Linked DNA regions of Flexistipes sp.. The protein of the gene in region 1 interacts with the protein of each later gene in a pairwise test. Links are inferred from orthologs where the notes say so. Each region holds a gene or a part of one and is shown on either strand. Other genes may lie near its edges.

Region 1 (8,670 bases):
TCGGTGAGTACATTATAAAGAACCATGCTCACCCCTTTAAAGTTGCAAAAAACAAATAGTCTAAGGTATACTTATGGCCCTGGTTAACCACTTAAAAACCGTTGAACCATTCATAAACATCCCCGAAGGTATAGCTGACTTTTTAAGAGAAAAAAGCATAGTAAAGGAGTATCCTAAAAATAAAATTATCTTCTCACAATATGATAAGCCCACGGGATATCTGTATTTTATTAACAAAGGTCAGGTGGAAATATTCTCCGAGACAAGCGAAGGGGTGGAAATCACCGTTGATAACAGAAGTGACGGAGAATACTTCGGATGGACACCTATTTTCACCAACGAAGGATATTCAGCCGGAGCAAGGACATCTAAGGACACACAATGTCTTCTCATACCTAAAGATATAATACTGGAAATATCCAGAAAATATCCCATAGTCAGTAACTTTTTCAACAAAGCCGTTCTCTCCCGGATAAGAAAATTATATCAGGAAGTGGTAAAAAGCCACGATATTGACCACCAGGCACAGATAGACGCCTACCCTTTTCAGAAAAAAATCGGGGATATTATGACCCCTAAGCCACTGACTGCTTCTTCTGAAGCCAAAGCAAGTGAAATTGCAAACATAATGACTGAGAAAGGTATAAGCTCAATTCTCATCTGCGATTCAACAGGCAAATTACTGGGTATAGTCACTGAGAGGGATTTGGTCACAAAAATTCTTTCAAGAAATGACGAATTCTGTCAAAAAGATATGAAGGCAAGCGAATTTATGACCCCCGATCCTTATGTAATGTCTTCTGAGGATTACATGTATGAAGCAGCTGCCTTTATGCTCAGGCACAAAATAAGGCATCTTCCTATAGTTGATAATGAAGAGCTGACAGGGATACTGTCAATAAGGGATTTGATGAAATTCAGAAGCCAGAAATCTGTGCTTCTCATAGGAAAAGCAAAAGAAGCAGTGAAAATCGAGAATCTTAAGCCGATACGTGATGAAATTGTCTCCGTGGCAAAAGTTCTTCTTATGGAAAACCGCTCCCATGTGGAAACAATGGAAATTATCTCTTACATACATCACAACATAATCCGGAGATGCTTCGAACTCGTTTACGAAGACATGGTTAACCAGGGCTATAAGCCTCCTGACATAAAATACTGCTTTATAATAATGGGAAGCGGCGGCAGGAAGGAGATGCTTCTCGGTCCTGATCAGGATAACGGAATAATATTCGAAGACTTCCCGGATGAGAAACGTGAAGAAGTGGACAACTTTTTTATTCCTTTTTCGGAAAAGCTTGTTAATGCTCTGGATTACCTTGGTTATCCTTTGTGCAAAGGCAATGTCATGCTCAGCAATCCCAAATGGAGAGGCCGGCTCAATGACTGGAAGGATAAGGTTGCAAAATGGATAGAAACGCCCGAGCCTCAGCGTGTAAGATATTCATCAATCTTTTTTGATTTTTTCCCTCTTTACGGTTCACCGGATTTACTGAACGACCTTAAAACATTTATTCTGAAACAGGTTTACGATAATAAGCTTTTCCTTTATAAAATGATGGAACTTGATTTCAAGCACAAGGTTCCGTTCGGCTTTCTGGGGCGGTTTGTCACATCAAGCGAGGAAGAACACAAGGGTGAACTTTCCGTTAAAGAAAACGGCAGTATATTCATTGTCGACTGTATAAGAATGTATATGCTTGAAAACAGTACCTATGCCAACACCACTCTTGAAAGACTGGACAAACTTTATGAAAAGGGGGTATTCACCAAAGCCACTGTCGATCATATTAAGGCGGCTTTTGAGTACTTTACTTACATCAGGTTGAAAAATGAAATTAAACTCATTGAGCAGGGTGAAAAACCCGATCATTACCTTGACCCTTACAAACTGCCCAAAAATGAGCAGGAACTTTTGAAAGAAGCTTTCAAAGTGGCGGACAAGCTTCAGGATTCCACCCGCAGACATTTCGGCAAAATAGTAGGGCTGTAGCTATAACGTCCACCTGAATGGGTGAGAGATAGGTATATAGGTAGACAGAGAAGTGGTGTATTAGTGTATTGGTGTATTGGTTAATTTGTATATTTGTTGATTGGCATTCAACATTGAACTTTACTATCAGCAAGTTTCCTTAATTATTTAAAGCTTTCACACTGTAACTTTCTGAGAGACCTCTCCGATTCGGTCGAGGTGACAGTCTTTGTATATCATCTGCCTTGGAAAGATAAATAGAATGTTACACATATTTACCAGCCTAAAGGACTGGTGTTAACCGTAGGTATTCTTTCGACCGAGAACTTAAAGGTTAAATGCCCGGGAAGCGATTTCCATGATTTTTCTGTTTTGACGAAACTAAGTGCGAAACTCGAATTAATAATCATATTTATACCTAAATATTATTGGACTTTCTATACTTAATTAGCTACAAAAGGGGGTGACACCTCAAATTTTATGTGTTAATTAAGGGTTTTTACAATAGATTCAGGAGGCGGTTAATGCACTACAATCATTCCGAAGTTGAATCCACCTGGCAAAAGCTTTGGGAAGAGCACAAAAGCTATAAAACATCGAAAGACGAAAGCAAGGAAAAGTTTTACTGCCTGGAAATGTTTCCTTATCCTTCGGGAAAAATCCATATGGGGCATGTGCGAAACTACGCCATTGGCGATGTTGTGGCCAGATACAAAACCATGCAAGGATTCAATGTAATCCACCCTATGGGATGGGATGCATTCGGACTTCCTGCTGAAAATGCAGCCATTAAAAATAAAATTCATCCTGCAAAATGGACATATTCCAATATTAAATTCATGAAAGAACAGCTGAAAAAGCTCGGGCTTTCATATGACTGGGACAGAGAAATAGCAACATGCGACCCTGAATACTACAAATGGGAGCAGCTGGTATTTATTAAAATGTTTGAAAAGGGGCTGGTTTACAACAAAACATCTAATGTAAACTGGTGTGAAGACTGCAACACCGTTCTTGCAAATGAACAGGTTGAAGACGGAAAGTGCTGGAGATGCGGCAACGAAGTTGAAATAAAAGAACTGGACGGTTGGTTTTTCAAGATTTCTGAATATGCAGATGAGCTCCTCGATTACACATACAAAATGGACGGTTGGCCGGAAAAAGTTCTCACTATGCAGAGAAACTGGATAGGCAAATCCCACGGTGCAATTATCAGGTTCCCTCTGCAAGAACTTGATGAGCCAATTGAAGTATTCACAACAAGACCGGACACCCTTTACGGAGCTAATTTTATGCTGATAGCTCCGGAACACCCCCTCACAAGACAACTAATAGCCGGAACGGAAAAAGAGGAAGAAGGGATAAAATTCATCAATTCTATTCTGAAGGAAGAAAAAATCAGCCGTATGGCTGAAGACAAGGAAAAGAAAGGTTTTTTTACCGGTAAATATGTAACCAACCCGATGACGAACAAGCAGATTCCGATATATATTGCAAACTATGTACTTATGGACTACGGAACCGGCGCCATTATGGCAGTACCTGCACATGATCAGAGGGATTTTGATTTCGCCAAAGAATACAACCTTCCGATTACCGTAGTAATCCAGCCGGAAGGTAAAGAACTAAACGTAGAAACCATGGAAGAAGCTTATGCAGGAGACGGTCACCTTGTTAATTCCGGGAAATTTAACGGCTTGGATGTGGAAACGGCTAAAGAAAAAATCACCGAATATCTTAATGAAAATAATCTCGGTGAAAAAACAGTTAACTACAGATTGAAAGACTGGGGGATCTCCAGACAGAGATATTGGGGAGCACCAATCCCGGTGGTACACTGTGAAAAATGCGGAGTTGTTCCTGTAAAAAATGAGGATTTGCCGGTGGAACTTCCTCTTGATGTTGAATTCACCGGAATAGGCAATCCTTTGGAGTCGGCGGAAGAATTTGTGAATACAGAATGTCCCAGGTGCTCAGCACCGGCAAAGCGCGAAACCGACACAATGGACACCTTTGTGGAATCTTCATGGTATTTTCTCAGATACTGCTCTCCTCAGTGTGAAACCGCTCCTTTTAATAAGGATGAAGCAAATTACTGGATGCCCGTGGATCAATATATCGGCGGTGTGGAACATGCAATAATGCATCTGCTTTATGCACGATTTTATACAAAAATATTGAGAGATCTTGGTTTTCTTAATGTTGACGAGCCCTTCCAGAATCTGCTTACACAAGGGATGGTATGCAAGGAAACGTACAAATGCCCTATACACGGATGGCTTTTTCCCGAAGAGGTTGAAAATGACAAATGTGTTATATGTGATTCGGATGTGGAAATCGGACGTGTGGAAAAGATGAGCAAGTCCAAAAAGAATGTAGTGGATCCGGATAATTTGATAAAAGAATACGGAGCTGACACAGCAAGGCTTTTCAGCCTTTTTGCTGCGCCGCCGGACAGAGACCTCGAATGGAACCAACAGGGCGTGGAAGGTTGTTACAGATTCATCAACAGAATTTACCGACTTGTTACAAAAAACTCAGACTTAAAAATTGAAAACACAAATCCTGAGAAAAAAGAGTCTGAACTGTCAAAAGAACTGGAATACAATTTGCATTCAACAATAAAAAAAGTAACAAACGACATTGAAAAGTTCCACTTAAACACAGCTGTGGCTGCTTGTATGGAGCTGACGAATTTTCTTTACCAAACAGAAAAAAACCTAAAAACTGATAAGGAAAAAATACTCTTTATGCAGTCACTGGAAACACTTCTGAAAATGCTGACACCCTTTGTGCCACATGTATGTGAGGAGTTATGGAAAAAACTCGGCAACAATACATTTATATCAAATCAGGACTGGCCGTCATTCGATGAAAGTAAAACAGTAAAAGATACCACAACCATTGTTGTTCAGATTAACGGCAAAGTCAGAGCTAACCTTGAACTGCCTGTGGGAGCCCAAAAAGAAGAGGCGCTGAATTCCGCCAAAGCTGACTCCAAAGTACAAAAGCATCTCGAAGGCAAAAATCTTATTAAAGAAATATATGTCCCGGACAAGCTGATAAGTCTGGTGGTTAAATAATGAAAAAATTAACTCTGCTGATCACCATTCTGCTGATTTTCGGCTGTGGTTACAAAATAGCAGGATTAACCAATAACAACGGATTAAATTACAAATATCATATTGCATCTATAGTCAACAATGCTGATGAAGCGAATTACAGAAGTATGCTGGACAGACAGGCCGCCATTTTCTTTACCCGCTACAGCGCCCTTGCCAAAAAGAAAGAAGCTGATTACAGACTTCATTTCAGATTAGACAGTGTAACAACCTCGGCATCAATAAACTCACGTACAAATCAAGCCGTCAGATCTGATCTGTCAGCCAGGCTTCACATTCTCGTTCTGGATAAAAACTCAAATAACGTTTTTGATAAAACTTTCTCCAGAACAAATTCTTTTACAATAAGTAATAACATTTCAGAAAACCGACGCAACAGAAATGAGGCTTTCCGTGACACAATCAGCGATATACTCCTGGATTTCAAGAATGAGTTTGAAAAGTAAACAGTACGTAATCGTAGGCAACAAAATTTTTCAGGAAAAAAAGCTGTCAGAAGTCACTGATTCTTTAGAAGAGCCTGAGGAAAGCGTTTTTTATGCCGATGAATTGAACCCGGAAGAATTTTTTACCGTAATTTTTACTATGCCTCTTTTCTCTTCAGAAAAGCTTGTTGTTATAAAAAATGCAGAAAAGTATAAAGACATCTGCTGGCTTATGGAAAAATCCCGAAAATCCGAATCGATAATCGTTTTTCTTTTTGAATCTATAAATAAAAAGGAATTAAGAGAAGCAGAAGAAAATTTCACACTTATACAGGAGACAAAAAAGAACAAAACAGGTATAATCAACGAAATTTCAGCGATGTTTAATGAAAAAGGGTTTCGTTTAAGCAAACAGATAGCCGAAGAAATATATATTTTATGCAACAACGACTTATCAATTGTGAAAAATGAACTGGAAAAAGTGGAAATTTACTTTAATTATACAAAACCTGAAAATGAAACGGACATCCTGAATATCATAAGCTCTTCCAGAAACGAGTCCATCTTCCAGTTTATCGACCAATTCTGCAACAAAAACTACAAAGGTGCCATGTCCAGCTTATACAGGCTCATAGATGCCGGGGAAAATCTGGATATATTGTACAGTATGCTGTTTAAAAGAATCCAAAAAATATATCTATACAAAATCAATCCCTCGCTCATAAACGAGCATACTTTTGTAATCAATAAAATCAAATCAAACAAGAAACTGTGGTCTAATAATGAACTTGCGGAAGTGATAGCCTTATTCAATGAAATAGACTTTAAGTCCAAAACGGGTTATAAAGACGATGCCAGGGGGCTTATTAATCTTCTTAATCTAATCGCTCCAAATAGCAAACGTTTCTCCCGATATCCATGACATTCCTGTAAAGCAGTACATTGACACCAGCTTTTTTTGTCTCTTCAAATATTTCACAGTATCGTGAATCAATCTCATCTGCACAACGAAATTTTTTTCTGTCCGACTGGATTATGTACAGAACATAAGCCTTATAACCCATTTCCACTGATTCTTTTAATGTCCGAAGGTGACGCTGGCCTCTGGTAGTCACAGCATCAGGAAACATAGCGTAACTCTCATCAAAAAGAGAGACACTTTTCACCTCAACAAGATTCCTTTGACCTTTTATATCAATACAGAAATCAAGCTTGCTGTTTAATATTGTATATTCTCTTATAACTTTCCGGAAACCGTTTAATTCGGTTATCTCTCCATCTCTGAGTGCATTCTCCACAATTTTATTTACTTTAATAGTATTTGTATAAACCCAGCAATTATCAACCCTGAAACTTTCCAGCGTATATTTCAACTTCCTTTTGGGGTTATCACTTTTTGAAAACGCAACCTCCCTGCCCTCTTTTAAAAGATTTCTCATGGAACCGGTATTGGGATTATGAGCTGTCAGAACGGTTCCTTTAAAATCGATATCAACAAAAAATCTTTTATACCTTTTCAGAAAATAGCCGTAATAAAGCTTCGGTAAGTTAAACATTGGAATTCCTTTATAAAATTAAACCAGGTAGAAAGAATACCTGTTTAGTCTTGAAAAATAAATAATTTTAATTATTTTTCAAAATAACTGAATATTCCTGTCTTAGGGAATATATCAAAATTACATATAATGCGGAGGCGTTTATATTGAATTTTTTCAAAGGAAGTGAAATTAAATTCCTGTTAATCATTATACTCATATTCACTTTTATCTCCGGTGTTTCAGCACACTTTTATGTATCCACTCAGGTGAAACATTTCAACAACATCTTTCCACAACTAAAAAATTCACAAAACAAACTGAGCTCAAAAATCAATAAATCAAGACAGAAAATCTCATTTTACAGCAGGGTAATTGACATTCAGCAGCTTTTGGATGAATTCGGGATGAACGTCAGCAATTATTCCACATACGATTTGGCATACACTATCGCCAAAGAATCCAAACAGCATCATATAGACCCTTATCTAATACTTGCTATGATCAAAACAGAAAGCTCTTTCAGAATCAAGGTTGTTTCTTATAAAGGTGCTGTGGGTCTGATGCAGCTGCTTCCGGATACAGCTTACTATATTTCGGACAAGAGAAGCGATCTAAACCTCAACAAACGGCATGAACTGTTTGATCCAGTTGCGAATATCAGGGTTGGAATAAATTACTTTGCCTATCTGAAGGATAAATTTAACGGCAATGAGAAATATGCAATTATGGCTTATAATTTCGGCCCTACAAATTTAAAAAAATACCTTGCCCGGAACTACTCTCTTCCCAGTTTTTATTACAACCGTGTAATGGCAAGTTATAAAAATATTCTTAAAATGAATAATCAGATTTAATTTTTCTCTGTTAAAAACTTAACTCCACTCAACCATTTACTATTTCACCACCTCCCTATCTCACCAATAAATTTGCATAACTCTTAAAAAAATGGAAGGACGTCAGAATTCTATTTAGCAACCTCCCAAAATTTTTGCACTTGTGCTATTTGACAATACTTTATCTAAATATCGGAATTTCTACGCATGAAGATATCTCAACATTAAACACAGTTGTATATTTATTCGTTATGTCGTTTCATAAGGCGGAGATTTCTCACTTTGTTCGAAAGAATGCCTGCGGCTAGCACCAGTCTTTTAGACTGGTAAATTAGACTGGTAAATATGTGTAACATCCTATTTAGCTATCGCTGCTAGACAGTATGCATATAATTGTCACCTCGAGCGAAGCCGAGAGGTCTCTTTGCAATATAACAGTAGAGATCTCTCCCTCCACTCCGTTCCGGTCGAGATGACAAAAAGTCATCCCTAGCCCCGTTAAATGCCGTAGGCAATCAGCGAAGCTGATATTTAACAGGGCGAGCGAAGCCGAGGGATCTCTATCTATGTACTAACAATATCTGCGTATTGTCATAGTTCTAAAAAATGGGAGGGTGCCAAAATTCTATTGCTTGATTTTTAATCTAAATAAGTTTACATTCTCCACGCCTAAAATAATTAAAGGACTGACAATGAAAGAAGAAATAAAAGTAAGAAAAGCCTGCAAAAAAGATATCGATAAAATGCTTTGCCTTTTAAAAGAACTTTTTCGTATGGAAA
Region 2 (5,793 bases), on another replicon or contig:
TCTTTTGGAATACATTGACGAAATTGTCAATCTTGGAGTTGCGAGTCTGAAGATAGAAGGGAGAATGAAAAGTGCAATGTATACGGGCGTAGTCACCGGTGTTTACAGACAGGCTTTGGACACTGCGTTAAGAGGTGAACAATTAGCGCCGGAAGAATGGATGCCTCTTTTGGAAAGTGTCAGTAACAGAGGGTATACAACCGGTTTTTTTTGCAGCAAAGCTGATGAGCAATCGATGAATTACAGTACGTCTTCCTATTACAGGAATTGTGATTTTATCGGCGTTGTTACGGAGTTCGACGGAGAAACCATAAAATTTATTTGTAAAACCAAGCTTGAAATAAATGAGAATATACATTTTCTTGATACTGATATGCGGGAGACACCGTATCAGGTTCAAAAGATTTATGATGATAAAATGAATGAGTGTGAAAGCACAAAACCAAATTTTGAATATTATCTTCCCGTAAATGAAAGTATTTCTGAAGGGGCTTTGGTGAGAAGATATAAATGAGCACAATAAAAACATATGAAGAATATATACAGCTTGTTGAGGAAATTATTAAACATGATAAAAGGTACTACGTATTTAATAATCCTGTAATATCAGACTATGAGTACGACCAGCTTTACAAAAAACTTGAAAAGACGGAAAAAGAACATCCTGACTGGACGGTCGACTATTCACCCACCCAAAGAGTCGGACATAAAGTTGAATCGGGACTGGCCGTTAAATCACATGAAGTCCGAATGCTCTCTCTGGATAATACGTACAGTAAATCCGAGCTTGAAAATTTTATTACAAGAATGCAGAAGGACTCTTCCCGCAGCTTTACCTTTCTGCTTGAGCCTAAGATTGACGGTGCAGCCGTTTCTTTGACATATGAGAAGGGTGTGCTGACAGAAGCTGTCACCCGGGGGGATGGTTATCAGGGTGAGGATGTACTGCACAACATAAAAACTGTGAAAACACTCCCTCTTTATATTGAGCATAAGGATAAAATTGTTGTGAGGGGTGAAGTCTTTTTATCAAAAGATAATTTTGATAAAATAAACAAAAGAAGGGAGAAGGATGGAATGCCGCTGTTTGCAAATCCACGCAATGCAGCAGCTGGAACCATGAAACTTCTTAATCCTGAAATTGCCAGCGAAAGATCACTTGACATATATATTTATGCTTTGGATGTGGGAAGGGTTAATGCTGAGCATTATAAAGATTTACAATTTCTTAAATCCATAGGAATAAAAGTAAATCCAATGATTGAGCATGTATCCTCACAGGATGAAATTTTTGAATATATTAACCTTATTGAGAAGAAAAGACAAAAGCTGGACTATGAAATTGATGGTGTGGTTATAAAGGTGAATGAGTACAATGTCCGTGAAGAACTGGGCAGCACGAATAAATCCCCCCGGTGGGCTGTGGCGTATAAATACCCTGCCGAGCATGCCCGAACAAAGCTTTTAAGGGTTTCCTTTCAGGTGGGACGGACTGGTATAGTTACTCCGGTTGGAATCTTTGAGCCTGTTAAGGTTGCAGGCTCTACAGTAAGCAGGGCAACACTCCACAATGAGGATGAAATAAAAAGGCTTGGTATAAAGATAGGAGACAATGTTTTTATAGAGAAAAGCGGAGATGTTATTCCGAAGGTAACGAGTGTTATAAAAGATGAAAGAAAAGGGGATGAAAAAGATATAAAATTTCCCGATACCTGCCCGGTATGCGGAAGTGCTGTTTTAAAAGACGAGGATGATGTATATTACAAGTGTGCAAACCCGGATTGTCCTGCCCGTTTGAAAGCTTCCATAGTACATTTTGCCGGGAGAAACGCTATGGATATAAAAGGCTTGGGGGAAAAAATTGTGGACCGCTTTGTTGATTTGGGGTTGTTGGACTCAATTGCAGATATTTATGATTTAAAGAGTGAGGATTTCCAGGGGTTGGAAGGCTTTGGTGCGAAATCTGCCGAAAATTTGATTAAAGCCATAGCCAAAAGTAAATCCAAACCTTTTTCAAAAGTGCTTTTCGGAATCGGCCTGCCTAATGTGGGTGTCAGGACAGCTGAGATACTATCTGAAAAATTCGGGGATATGGACACAATGATGAAAGCTGAGAGGAAAGATTTTGAAGAAATCGAAGATATTGGCCCTGTAATTGCCGACGGGTTGTTCAGAGCACTGCGGAATGAAAAGATTACATATCTTATAGAAAAACTTAGAAAAGCCGGCCTTAATTTCACTTACAGAAGAGTAAGGGAAAGTGATGTTTTAAAAGGGAAGACGTTCCTGATAACCGGTAGTTTGAGCAGACCGAGAAAACAGTTTGAAGAGTTAATTAAAAAAAACGGAGGAAAGGTTCTTTCCGGTGTCAGCAGTAATCTTGATTATCTAATTTGCGGTGAGTCTCCCGGTTCTAAGCTTGATAAAGCCAAGGAATTGGATATCAATATTATAGGTGAAAAAGAATTCATGAGCATGCTGGGTAAATAATGGCTGAAAAAACAGTGTATATATTATCAGACGGAACCGGTCAAAGTGCCATAAATATTGTAAAAGCGTGCCTGATTCAGTTTGAGGATCCGGAGATTAAGCTTTCGGTGTATTCAAAGGTTGATAATGAGGACAAGATTGTGAATATTCTGGAAAAAGCTGGACGCAACAAGGCCTTTGTAGCTTTTACCATTGCCAAGAAATCGTTGAGAAGGCTGGTTCACGAGGTATGCCATAAAAGGGAAATAATTCACCATGATATTTTGGGACCGCCGGTGGAAAAACTGAGTGCTTTTTTGGACAGTGAACCGATTGAAAATCCTAATCTGCTGAGAAAGGTGGACAGTAAATATTTTAAACGGATAGAGGCCATAGAGTTTTCAATCAATCATGATGACGGTAAAAATCTTAAAAATCTTGAAGAAGCGGATATAATAATTTTAGGTCTTTCAAGAACATCAAAGACGCCGACTTCATTTTTTCTTGCTCAGCAGGGTTACAAGGTTGTGAATATACCAGTTATCCCTGAAGTGGGGATTCCGGAAGAAGTGTATAAGGCTGATCAGAATAAAATTGTCTGTCTCATGATGGAGCCTGATATACTGCAGAAAATTCGTATTGAGCGTTTGAAACATTACAGAACTATGAGCAAATATACAAATATTAACAATATCCTGGAAGAAGTGGAGTTTATGTATGCATTGAAAGATAAGCACAGACAATGGCATATAGTTGATACGACAAATAAGTCTGTAGAAGAGACGGCAAGGGAAGTACTTATGAAAATTTACGGCAGAGAAATACAACTGTGACTTGTTTTTTTGCGGCTGAATTCTTTACAAAAAGCTTGACAACGGTTTAACTTGCAGTTATTTATACATCTATATTCAGCTTGTGAGCCGCTGAAACAGCCGTTTCGATGCTTAAATAAAACTCAAAAATCAATAAAAGTTAATTTAAGGTGTATCTAACTTGTTTTGTTTTTCTGCTGATTTGTAAACCTGGATGATAAAATAAATAATCTTATGAAATTGTTTCAGGAAAATTTTGTTTTTGTGTACCAACAGTGTTTACCGCCACTGAGATGGCAAGGTAAACATCTAAAATAATAGATAAAAAATTGCAGAGGTGTTTGTGTGAATTTATCCGAACTTAAGAAAAAGTCTATAGAAGAGCTTGTTAATATTGCTGAAGAACAAGAGATTGTAGATGCTCCTAACCTTTTGAAACAGGAACTTATATTTGAGATTCTAAAGTCCATAAGTGAAAAGAACGGCCAGATATACGGCCGCGGTGTCCTTGAGATTTTACCGGACGGTTTCGGCTTTTTACGCTCCACGGATTACAACTATCTCCCCGGGCCGGATGACCTTTATGTCTCTCCTGCACAAATCAGGCGTTTTGGACTTCGCAACGGGGATACTATAGCCGGAGAAATCAGGCCGCCAAAAGATAATGAAAAATATTTTGCGCTGCTTAAAATTACAACGGTTAACGATGGAAAACCGAGACGACAGAGAAACCTTTTTGAAAATCTCACCCCTCTTTTCCCGGAAGAGAGACTCAATCTTGAAGCTTATCCGACTTCCTATGATACGAGAATTATGAATATGCTTTCACCTGTGGGAAAAGGACAGAGAGGCCTACTGGTGGCTCCGCCCAAAACCGGGAAAACAATGCTTTTAAAATCTATTGCCAACAGTATTACGGCGAATCATCCTGAAGTTTATATGATTATTCTGCTTATTGATGAAAGACCTGAAGAGGTAACAGATATGCAGCGTTCGGTTGATGCCGAGGTTATCAGTTCCACATTTGACGAGCCCGGCTACAGACATGTTCAGGTTTCTGAGATGGTTATGAATAAAGCCAAAAGACTGGTTGAGCAGGGCAGAGACGTTTGTATCCTTCTGGACAGTATTACAAGACTTGCCAGAGCTTATAACTCTATTGAGCCGCCCAGTGGTAAAGTTTTGTCGGGTGGTGTGGATGCCAATGCACTGCATAAACCCAAAAGGTTTTTTGGTGCTGCCAGGAATATCGAAGAAGGCGGCAGCCTGACGGTCATTGCTACAGCTCTTGTGGATACAGGCTCCCGTATGGATGAAGTTATCTTTGAAGAATTTAAAGGTACGGGTAATATGGAAGTTCATCTGGATAGAAGGCTAGTTGAAAAACGTATTTTCCCAGCACTCGATATTAACAGATCCGGTACAAGGCGTGAAGAGCTCCTTCTCGGAAAAGATGAGATAAACAAGGTCTGGATACTCCGGAGGTTCTTAAGCAATATGAATGCTGTGGATGCAATGGAATTTCTGCTTGATAAGATTAAAGGCACCAAGACAAACAAAGAATTTCTCGATTCCATGAATAAATAATATTACAAGTTTCGCACTTAGTTCCGTCATTACGCCCGCTCACTTAACGCCTTAAGTGGGCGGGCGGAAATTTTGGTATATTTTTCAGTGGGATTTTTTATTTTAAACGGAAAAATTTAGTCACATTTGTTTACTCTTGCCTCTTATTCTAATAAAATAATCTGAAACAATATCTTTTTGGCAGTGAGGATTCTGTGCCCAATAAGTTTAAGTTTTACCGCTATTTTGCCCTGCTACTTATCTGTTTTATATTAGTAATAGTCATTCTGTCAAAAAGCGGCTTAATAGAACTAAATATTTTTAAACATGATTTATATAAACACCTTCTGGTCATTGTTTCTGTTTTTGCTCTGCCTCTTCTTGGATTTCCTTTTTCAGCACTTCTTGTGGCTATTGGGATTGAATTTGATTATATTATCGGACTCGTGATTTTGGTAGCTGTAATTCCCCTTCACCTTGCATTTTCTTTTTGGATTGTTAACAGGTTTTTCCGGGAAAAAATAAAACATTCACCATTGGCAAGCAGATTCAGAATCTTTGATATATCCTCTGAGAAGCACCTTGAATACACTTTTATATTTATGATTCTTCCGGTGGTGCCTTATGCAGTGAAAAACTATCTGCTTCCCGCTTCAGGTATTCCATTCAGATATTATTTTATTATAGGCTGGATAATTCAATCAGTTTTAGGGGCACCGTTTGTTATTTTAGGTGAGGCTGCCTCAAGCCTTGATTACCGGATGCTTTTTGCACTTTTTATATTGTTTCCCATTTTTTATTTTGTTATGAGGAAGCTGAAAGAAAGATATTATAAGCTTATAACAAAGAAAGAAAATTAAATGCTGAAAGGTGGTGTTGCATGATAATGAGGTGGCTTCCGTGGAGATTTATAATAAAAAGAGCAGCCAAATCCCACGGTTTTATG

Evidence for each region.
Region 2: the proteins of leuS (region 1) and ligA interact in binary tests that used the Escherichia coli proteins (3 or more experiments, as listed by UniProt). The link is inferred for Flexistipes sp. from one-to-one orthologs.

What each region holds. Positions count from the first base shown.
Region 1 is NZ_JAXKVW010000008.1:93,487-102,156, reverse strand. What follows is about bases 2,194-5,275. They hold leuS (leucine--tRNA ligase), read left to right. Parts: upstream 2,194-2,496; coding sequence 2,497-5,055; downstream 5,056-5,275. Other genes in these bases: UMU13_RS07135 (hypothetical protein), read left to right, coding at 5,055-5,275. Also shown: UMU13_RS07150 (hypothetical protein), read left to right, coding at 1-59; UMU13_RS07145 (DUF294 nucleotidyltransferase-like domain-containing protein), read left to right, coding at 74-1,993; more of UMU13_RS07135, read left to right, coding at 5,276-5,540; holA (DNA polymerase III subunit delta), read left to right, coding at 5,524-6,441; DNA/RNA nuclease SfsA, read right to left, coding at 6,395-7,075; UMU13_RS07120 (lytic transglycosylase domain-containing protein), read left to right, coding at 7,222-7,911; UMU13_RS07115 (GNAT family N-acetyltransferase), read left to right, coding at 8,583-8,670.
Region 2 is NZ_JAXKVW010000003.1:72,693-78,485, forward strand. Bases 1-3,000 are described here. They hold ligA (NAD-dependent DNA ligase LigA), read left to right. Parts: upstream 1-510; coding sequence 511-2,490; downstream 2,491-3,000. Other genes in these bases: UMU13_RS03360 (peptidase U32 family protein), read left to right, coding at 1-514; UMU13_RS03370 (pyruvate, water dikinase regulatory protein), read left to right, coding at 2,490-3,000. Also shown: more of UMU13_RS03370, read left to right, coding at 3,001-3,302; transcription termination factor Rho, read left to right, coding at 3,627-4,868; UMU13_RS03380 (TVP38/TMEM64 family protein), read left to right, coding at 5,063-5,707; UMU13_RS03385 (hypothetical protein), read left to right, coding at 5,728-5,793. UniProt on the Escherichia coli protein: DNA ligase that catalyzes the formation of phosphodiester linkages between 5'-phosphoryl and 3'-hydroxyl groups in double-stranded DNA using NAD as a coenzyme and as the energy source for the reaction.